Regions from separate parts of the Metabacillus sp. SLBN-84 genome, predicted to be linked through region 2. Evidence: predicted binding sites of a transcription regulator. Region 2 holds the regulator's gene; the other holds the start of a gene.
The links. Region 2 encodes CtsR, which represses protease genes until heat stress. Its sites were predicted from a motif close to ATGGTCAATAAAGGTCAAACA; they were not measured.
Positions count from the first base shown of each region.

Region 1: a site for CtsR is predicted at 2,205-2,225, ahead of clpP (ATP-dependent Clp endopeptidase proteolytic subunit ClpP). Genes of this name have one in related genera too.

Region 1 is NZ_JBRJIP010000001.1:557,994-562,418, forward strand. Features, by position in the region: gene whiA (DNA-binding protein WhiA) at 1-633, shown strand, start outside; gene RKD52_RS02710 (HPr family phosphocarrier protein) at 659-916, shown strand; gene clpP (ATP-dependent Clp endopeptidase proteolytic subunit ClpP) at 1,552-2,151, opposite strand; gene RKD52_RS02720 (STAS domain-containing protein) at 2,338-3,357, opposite strand; tRNA gene RKD52_RS02725 (tRNA-Arg) at 3,571-3,646, shown strand; partial or broken gene RKD52_RS02730 (peptidoglycan recognition protein family protein) at 3,814-4,341, shown strand; gene RKD52_RS02735 (peptidoglycan-binding domain-containing protein) at 4,414-4,425, shown strand, end outside.
Region 2 is NZ_JBRJIP010000003.1:8,685-13,109, reverse strand. Features, by position in the region: gene clpC (ATP-dependent protease ATP-binding subunit ClpC) at 1-923, opposite strand, end outside; gene RKD52_RS20300 (protein arginine kinase) at 920-2,011, opposite strand; gene RKD52_RS20295 (UvrB/UvrC motif-containing protein) at 2,013-2,558, opposite strand; gene RKD52_RS20290 (CtsR family transcriptional regulator) at 2,574-3,035, opposite strand; rRNA gene rrf (5S ribosomal RNA) at 3,924-4,039, opposite strand; rRNA gene RKD52_RS20280 (23S ribosomal RNA) at 4,129-4,425, opposite strand, start outside.

The sequences.
Region 1 (4,425 bases), on a different contig from region 2:
TTCACCTTTATTAGAAGCATTTCCGAAGATCTCGTTAAAAAGAAGTGCTGCAGAAGATCGTATATCAGAGGGGCATTCCTTGCAGGAGGTTCAGTGAATAATCCTGAAACATCCTCATACCATCTGGAAATTTTCTCTCTGTACAAAGAGCATAATGATGCACTGTGCGAGCTGATGAATGTTTTTAACCTGAACAGCAAAACACTTGAGCGGAAAAAGGGGTATATCACTTATCTCAAGGAAGCGGAAAAAATCTCCGAGTTGTTAAGTATCATTGGAGGCCATCAGGCGCTGCTGCGCTTTGAGGATGTACGCATCGTGAGAGATATGAGAAACTCCGTAAACAGGCTCGTCAATTGTGAAACCGCTAACTTAAATAAAACAATTGGCGCTGCGATCCGCCAGGTTGAAAATATTAAATACATTGATGAAAAAATGGGTCTTGAAGCTCTGCCTGATAAATTAAGCGAAATTGCAAGACTGCGGGTAGAGTATCAGGATGTCACGCTGAAAGAGCTCGGAGAAATGGTATCGAGCGGCAAAATCAGCAAATCAGGCATAAACCACCGCCTGAGAAAATTGGACGAAATTGCAGAACAGCTTAGAAACGGCCAGCCGGTAACAATCAAATAAAAAGGGGAAAGCAGAGGGGATTTACATGGCTCAAAAACAGGTCGAAGTTCGTTTGAAAACAGGCTTACAAGCACGTCCCGCAGCGTTATTTGTACAAGAGGCCAACAGGTACGCATCAGATATCTTCCTTGAGAAAGATGGAAAAAAGGTTAACGCAAAAAGCATCATGGGGCTCATGAGCCTTGCCATCAGCTCAGGATCAACCGTCACACTGATTGCAGAAGGCCACGACGAAAACGAAGCACTTGAAGTTTTAACGGAATACGTAAAGCAGGAAGCTTAAAACGGCCTTTGGGCCGTTTTTTTTTATGGCGCAAGTTTACCGGCGGTTGCCTGTAATGGTCCGGTGCAGCAAATCAACTGCCGAATGGCCAAGATCTTACTAGAAAAAGAGGTAGTTTGCGCCTGTATGGGGAGTTGGTCGTAAATTAGGGAAAGTTGGTAGATACGCATACAAAGTTGGTTGTAAAATGATTAAAGTTGGAAGTATTGCACTCATTGTTGGATGTAATGCAATTATTTCTATGAATCGGGACTGAGCAGGTGCCTGATTTATCTGCCTGACCAAGTCCAGTGCACCAAATCAACTGCCAAATGCCCAAGATCTTGCTGGAAAATGAAGTAATTTGCCTTTGAACGGGGAGCTGGTAGTAAATCAGAAAGAGTTGGTAGATACGCAATCAAAGTTGTTTGTAAAATGCGCGAAGTTGGTTGTATTCCACTCATTTTTGGAAGTAACACACTGATCTCTGTTAATCGGGACTGCGCAGGTACCTGTTTAGCTGCCTGACCAAGTCCAGTGCACCAAATCAACTGCCAAATACCCAAGATCTTGCTAGAAAAAGAGGTAATTGGTATTCGTATGGCTGTTAAATCCAAATAAAAAAGAACGGCACAATGCCGTTCTTTTTGCACTTTTTATTTTTTGTCTGCTAACGTATTGCGGTCCATGACTTTGTCAATCAGGCCGTACTCAAGTGCACGCTCTGCTGTCATGAAGTTGTCGCGGTCTGTGTCGCGCGCGATGACTTCAATCGGCTGGCCTGTGCGGTCTGCAAGGATTTGATTAAGCTTGTCGCGAAGGAAAAGGATGCGTTTTGCAGCAATCTCAATTTCCGTAGCCTGGCCTTGCGCTCCTCCAAGAGGCTGATGGATCATGACTTCAGAGTTTGGAAGGGCATAACGCTTGCCTTTGGCGCCTGCTGCAAGAAGGAATGCTCCCATAGAAGCTGCCATACCGATGCAGATTGTTGATACTTGCGGCTTGATGAACTGCATTGTATCGTAAATGGCCATACCGGCAGTGATGGATCCGCCTGGGCTGTTGATGTAGATGGAAATGTCTTTTTCCGGATCTTCTGCTTCTAAGAATAAAAGCTGAGAAACGATTGAGTTTGCAACGTTATCATCAATTCCGCTTCCAAGCATGATGATGCGGTCTTTTAAAAGACGTGAGTAAATATCATATGCACGTTCACCGCGGTTTGTCTGTTCAATAACTGTAGGAATTAAATTCATCGTATTTCCTCCTTTAAAGTAAAGGTAAATTTATGTACTCTCATCATACAACTAAGGTCAATAAAGGTCAAACGAAACGCTGCCGCCTGAGCATCTTTAAGGCACCTCTTATGTATATGTCAGAGCTAGTAACTGTAACCATGTTACCCAATTTTTCTTTTTTTCAAACGATTGGAGAAGAAGGAGCTATTTTTTTGAGATATGCAGTCCTTCCTGTGCCAGGGCGTAGTGAATGCCGTGTTTAAGCGTAGAGAGGCATGGAATGTTCTGCATCTGATACCGCGAGCTGACGATTTTCATGCTGAGTTCGGGTGAAATGCCCACTAGAATGCATGAAGTTCCAAGAAGCGCAGAAGCCTGAACAAGCTTTTGAAGCAAGTCGATTGTAAACTCGTCCACTTGTGAAATAGCTGTCAGATCGAGAATAAGAAACCTCGCTTTATACTCGGGCAGGTTAGAGAGCGTTTTTGTTAAAAGCTCCTCAGCTCTCGCTTCGTCGTATCTTCCGATCATCGCAAGGACGATGATGTTGTCAAGAACTGGGATGATTGGAGAAGAAATTTCCTTTACCAAATCAACAAGATCGGCTGTCCGCTTAGCAACACTTTGTTCCAGTGCAATCATGTCAGCCCTTTCCTGCTCCTGAATCAGTGAGCGGATATTTCGCTGGGGAGTGATTCCGGAAGGCGAAAATTCAAATTCTGAATATGGATCTCCGCTTGTCTGGCTTTTCACCACTCTGTACCAGACGGTTTTCCCGAACAGTCCGCTTAGGACGCCGGCCCAGTGACCGGCCAGGAACGAACCCTCCACCGTCTTGCCCTGAGCTTTGTTCACCTTATACTCCCAGCCATTTTCGATCCTCACTACAGCTCTGCAGTCGTCATAGGACAGAACATCGATCGCGGTTTTACCCCAGCCGGCTGTAACATATGTATTCGGCAGGCTCTTTAAGATATCCTCTGTTTTTCCGATGGATCGCTTATAAAAGTCGCTGACAATTTCTCCTGTACGGTACCCTGCAGTTTCAAGTACAACTCTTGCTGCTTGTTCCCCGGAAATTTCTTCAATTGAATCAAGAAATGTTTTAAATGCCGTATTGATCCAGAATAATACGACTTCATCTCCTTCAAATTGGTAGGCTGCCTGTGATAAATCCCAATCAAAGGAAGAACCGTTTACATTTATTGAATAGCGGTCTGTCATTATGTTTTATCTCCTTTATTCTGTTGTTGCTGTTATAAACCCTTTACCCGTTCTGCCGCTGTTGTAAAGCCTGTATTTCTAATCATACAATAGAATCTGCCCGCCTGTATATTTTGGAAGTGCATAAAATATAGCGCTTTCTGGACACAAAGAAAAATAACGCTTGAAACAGGCAAAGGTTTTGTCGTATAATAGCGCTACTGGCCAATACGTGCGCTCGTAGCTCAGTTGGATAGAGCGGTGGTTTCCGGTACCACGTCTGTCGGAGGTTCGAATCCTCTCGAGCGCGTCTAAATGATAGAGAGCTGTTTCCTTAGGGAAGCAGCTCTTTTTCATTTTTTCAAAGAACGATCAGTCGAAACTGCTAGACTTTCAAGGAAACAGGCTCATGCATCAGGGTAAGTGCCTTTCCAAAACTCCTCACTCTATCATCTACTATATAAAGGAGTGATAATAGTGAGTGTTTCGGATAAATATCAGATTGAACAACGCTATATTCGAATTGGAAATGCGAGACCGGGAACTAGTTTAACCGGCCCTCTCTTCATTGTTGCACATGAGACCGCCAATAACTCTGCTGATGCAGATGACCATTTTTCCTATTTTAATAATTCACAGCCGAGTGCGTCTGCCCATACATTTATAGATGACGGAAAAATTCTTGAGATTATCCCTCTAAATGAGAGAGCCTATCATAATTTATATACAAATCCCGAGGACAACCGGCTGTTCGGGGCTGATGCGAATAATGCTGCAATTGGAGTGGAGCTGTGCCGCACGGGGGTTTTCCGCGAAGCGTATGACCGTTATGTCTGGTACCATGCCTATCTTTGCCGGAGGTTTAATCTTGATCCTTCTTCTAAAATTGTCGCGCACAGCACACTTGATCCGAGAAGACGTTCAGATCCTGAAAGCTGGCTTGTTCCAAACGGCGTAACGTTTGCCCAGTTTTTAAGAGATGTCCGTGCGTACTATAATTCGTGGGAAAGCAGCACGTCTCCTCCAATCAGGGTTCAGCCGCCCGAGCGTGAAACAGGCAGTGAGATTGATACGACTGTGCTGAGAAGC
Region 2 (4,425 bases):
CCACGTGCAAGCGACGGCTTAAGAATATTGGAAGCATCAATTGCCCCCTCAGCGCCTCCTGCACCGATCAGTGTATGAAGTTCGTCGATAAACAGGATAATGTTTCCTGCCTGGCGAATTTCATCCATCACCTTTTTCAGACGGTCTTCAAATTCACCGCGGTATTTCGTGCCGGCTACAACAGTTCCCATATCAAGTGTCATAACACGCTTGTCACGGAGGATCTCAGGTACTTCGTTGTTCACAATCTGCTGGGCAAGGCCTTCTGCGATTGCCGTTTTACCGACACCAGGCTCCCCGATTAAAACAGGATTGTTTTTCGTTCTGCGACTTAGGACTTCAATGACCCTTTGGATTTCTTTGCTTCGCCCAATGACAGGGTCAAGACTGCCTTCGCGTGCAATGGCCGTCAAATCGCGTGCCAGACTGTCCAGGGTCGGCGTATTGGCATTGTTCATCGAACCGCTCTGGTGGCCAGAGCCGGACTCATTGCTGCCAAGCAGCTGGAGGACTTGCTGGCGTGCTTTATTTAAGCTTACACCGAGGTTATTAAGCACCCGTGCAGCCACACCTTCTCCTTCGCGGATAAGACCTAAAAGAATATGCTCTGTGCCCACGTATGAATGGCCTAGCTTTCTAGCTTCATCCATGGAAAGCTCAATCACCTTTTTAGCTCGGGGAGTGTAGTGTATCGTCTGTGAAATTTCCTGTCCTCTGCCGATGAGGCTCTCCACTTCTTTTTGAATTTTATCTGATCCAAGGCCAAGAGCTGTCAGCGCTTTTGCAGCGATGCCCTCACCTTCTCTTACAAGACCGAGAAGAATATGCTCTGTGCCGATATTGTTATGTCCAAGACGGACAGCTTCCTCTTGTGCTAATGCAAGAACCTTCTGAGCGCGTTCAGTAAATCTTCCAAACATCATCCTTCATCATCCTCCATCCTTCTGACCATTTCAAGGTTTAGTCTTTCTCTGATTAATGAAGCTCTTCTTATGTCCCGTTCATCCGGGCGCAATGCTCCTCCGGAATACTGCTGGAGAAATCCCGGCTGAGTCAGGATCATCAGCTCATTTAAAATATTTCTGGAAATATCTTTGATGATATTTAAATCAATTCCCAGTCTCACATCTGATAAACATTTTGCTGCTTCTTTGGATTCAATGATCCTGCTGTATGTCAGCGTGCCCAGAGATCTGAACACACGGTCCTCAAGCGGCACCTGCGACGTTTTATATAAAGCTTCCCGTGCAGAGCGCTCTTTTTCAATCAGCTGGTGCACCACACTCAGCAGATCTTCTGCAATATCATCCTCAGACTTGCCGAGAGTAATCTGATTGGAAATCTGAAAGATGTTACCTAATGCTTCGCTGCCTTCCCCATAAATTCCTCTAACAACCAGACCTAATTGATTAATAGCCGGAATAATTCTGTTCATCTGCTGTGTGAGCACAAGAGCCGGCAAGTGCATCATCACCGATGCCCTCAGCCCTGTTCCCACATTTGTCGGGCAGCTGGTTAAGTATCCTCTTTGTTCATCAAACGCATAATCAACCGAACCTTCCATCCAGTCATCAAGCCTGCTCGCTGCTTTTAAAGCTTCTTTCAGCTGCAGACCGGGATACAGACACTGAATGCGAATATGATCCTCTTCATTCAGCATGATGCTGACCTCTTCATTCTCAGACAGCAAACATGCGCCGAACGAAGAATCCTCTGCTAAATTCGGACTGATTAAATGCTTCTCAACGAGCACCCTTTTCTGAATAGGCTGCAAATCATCCATGCGGAGCATTTCAAGCTTGCCGATCTCATCTACGCTCTTATCCGCAAACGTCTCTTCAAAAAGAGAGAGAATATCCTGCAGCTCTTCATTCGAAGCAAAAGTCGGAAACCTGTACTTCTCAATGTTTCTTGCCAGTCTGACACGGCTGCTGAGAACAATGTCTGAATCAGGCCCATCCTTGCTCATCCAGGCACTCATCGCCTGGTTAATAAACTGCTGAAGCGACATATCAGGATTCACCTCCTCTGGAACTTTTTAACGAAAGTTCAAGCGAACGGATCTCATCCCGGATTTCAGCAGCCTTTTCAAACTCTTCCTGCTGAATTTGCTCTTTTAGATTCTGTTTTAATAACTCTATTCGTTTGCGGATGTGAATGCTACCGCCAATTCGCTCTGGAATCTTTCCAGCATGCACCGTATTGCCGCTGTGGACTCTTCTCAGAATCGGGTTAATTTGATCTTTAAACGTCCGGTAGCACTCGGAACATCCGAACCGTCCCACTTTTGTAAACTGCTGAAACGTCATCTCGCAGCCGGGACACTGCAGAACTTCATTTTTTTTAAAAACATCCTGCTTTGACGCGGAAACGGATGAATCCATGTTCAAAAGGCCTGCCAGCAGGTTATTAATAGAAAATCCTTTGCTGCTGTCAATGAATATGGAACTGTTGTTCTGAGCACATTTATCACAAATATGAACCTCAGTTTTTTCGCCGTTCACAACCTTCGTAAAATGAAATGTTGCCGGTCTCTCATTGCATTCCTGGCATATCAAGTCTGTCACCTGCTCTCATCGGTATTTCAAGGAAGTCAGCATGGCCTTTATCATTCTTGCCCGCAATTCATCCCTGTGCGGCAGTTCAATATATAAAACGGACCTGTCAATCACACTCAGCATGATTTTTGCTTCCCGTTCTGAAATGACATCTTCACTTACAAGCCTTAATATGAGATCTTCAGCAGATGACTGCGAGATCCGCCTGTCAATAATGCCCATGATCTGATCAATTAAATGCGCAGCATCATTCGACTTTACCTTTATAATCCGAATGTAGCCGCCGCCTCCCCTTTTGCTCTCTACGATATATCCTCTTTCAATCGTAAAACGGGTATTGATGACATAATTGATTTGTGAGGGCACACACTGAAACTTATCCGCAATTTCGCTTCTTTTGATTTCGACGATCTCCTTGCCGCTTGTCGTAAGCACCTGCTTCAAATACTGTTCAATGACATCCGAGATGTTCCGCACTCCGCCTCCCCCTAACTTGACTTTGACTATATTTGACTTTAACACTAATATAAAACGAACGAACCTTTTTTTCAACTCATAACTGCTCATCTATCTATTTCCATTATTAACGGCAGTGAAACGTTTTTAAACAGAATTTGCCGTATTATTTTAAATGGGAAGAGTAATGAAAGGAAGGTGGAGGAAGGATAATACTTTATGTATACGTCAACAATCGGTAATAATGAGCTGTTTTTCTGACCGGGATCCATTAAACGCAGCTTTTCTGCATAAGAATAAAAGTTCATGCGGCAAGGCATGCTTGGATTGGGTGGATAAGAGTTCGGCGGGAATTGCTATGGTATCCAGGTGCATGCTTGCCCTGTGAGATTGTTTTTCGGTTTTGGAGGGTATGTGATCGGGGCTTTTGCTTACCCTCCGAAATCATTTTGTTTTATTGGGTATGATTTGGGTGTTTGCTTACCCTCTGATATCGTTTTACGGTTTTACAGGATACGATTCGAGTGTTTGCTTACCCTCTGATATCGTTTTACGGTTTTACAGGGTACGATTCGAGTGTTTGCTTACCCTCTAATATCGTTTTACAGTTTTACAGGGTACGATTCGGATGTTTGCTTACCCTTTGATATCGTTTTACGGTTTAGCAGGGTACGATTCGAGACTTTGCTTACCCTCTGATATCGTTTTACAGTTTTAGAGGGTACGATTCGGATGTTTGCTTACCCTTTGATATCGTTTTACGGTTTAGCAGGGTACGATTCAGGTGATTGATTACCATCACTCATTATTTCTGGCGCAAATACCCTTGCCCAGGTTAAATTTACTTACATCCTATTCTTTTCCGAACAACAAAAAAGAACAGCATCTCTGCTGTCCTCTTTTCTGCGTGCCTGGCAACGTCCTACTCTCACAGGGGGAAACCCCCAACTACCATCGGCGCTAAAGAGCTTAACTTCCGTGTTCGGCATGGGAACGGGTGTGACCTCTTTGCCATCATCACCAGACAATATGCAATTGGTTGAAAGAGTTATTCTTTCAAAACTGAGTAACGTTTGATAACAAGATTCACGTGCAATTTACGCTTAGTTAGACTGTGGTTAAGTCCTCGAACGATTAGTATCTGTCAGCTCCACACGTCACCGCGCTTCCACCTCAGACCTATCAACCTGATCATCTTTCAGGGTTCTTACTCACAAATGTGATGGGAAATCTCATCTTGAGGGGGGCTTCATGCTTAGATGCTTTCAGCACTTATCCCTTCCGCACATAGCTACCCAGCGATGCCTTTGGCAAGACAACTGGTACACCAGCGGTGCGTCCATCCCGGTCCTCTCGTACTAAGGACAGCTCCTCTCAAATTTCCTGCGCCCACGACGGATAGGGACCGAAC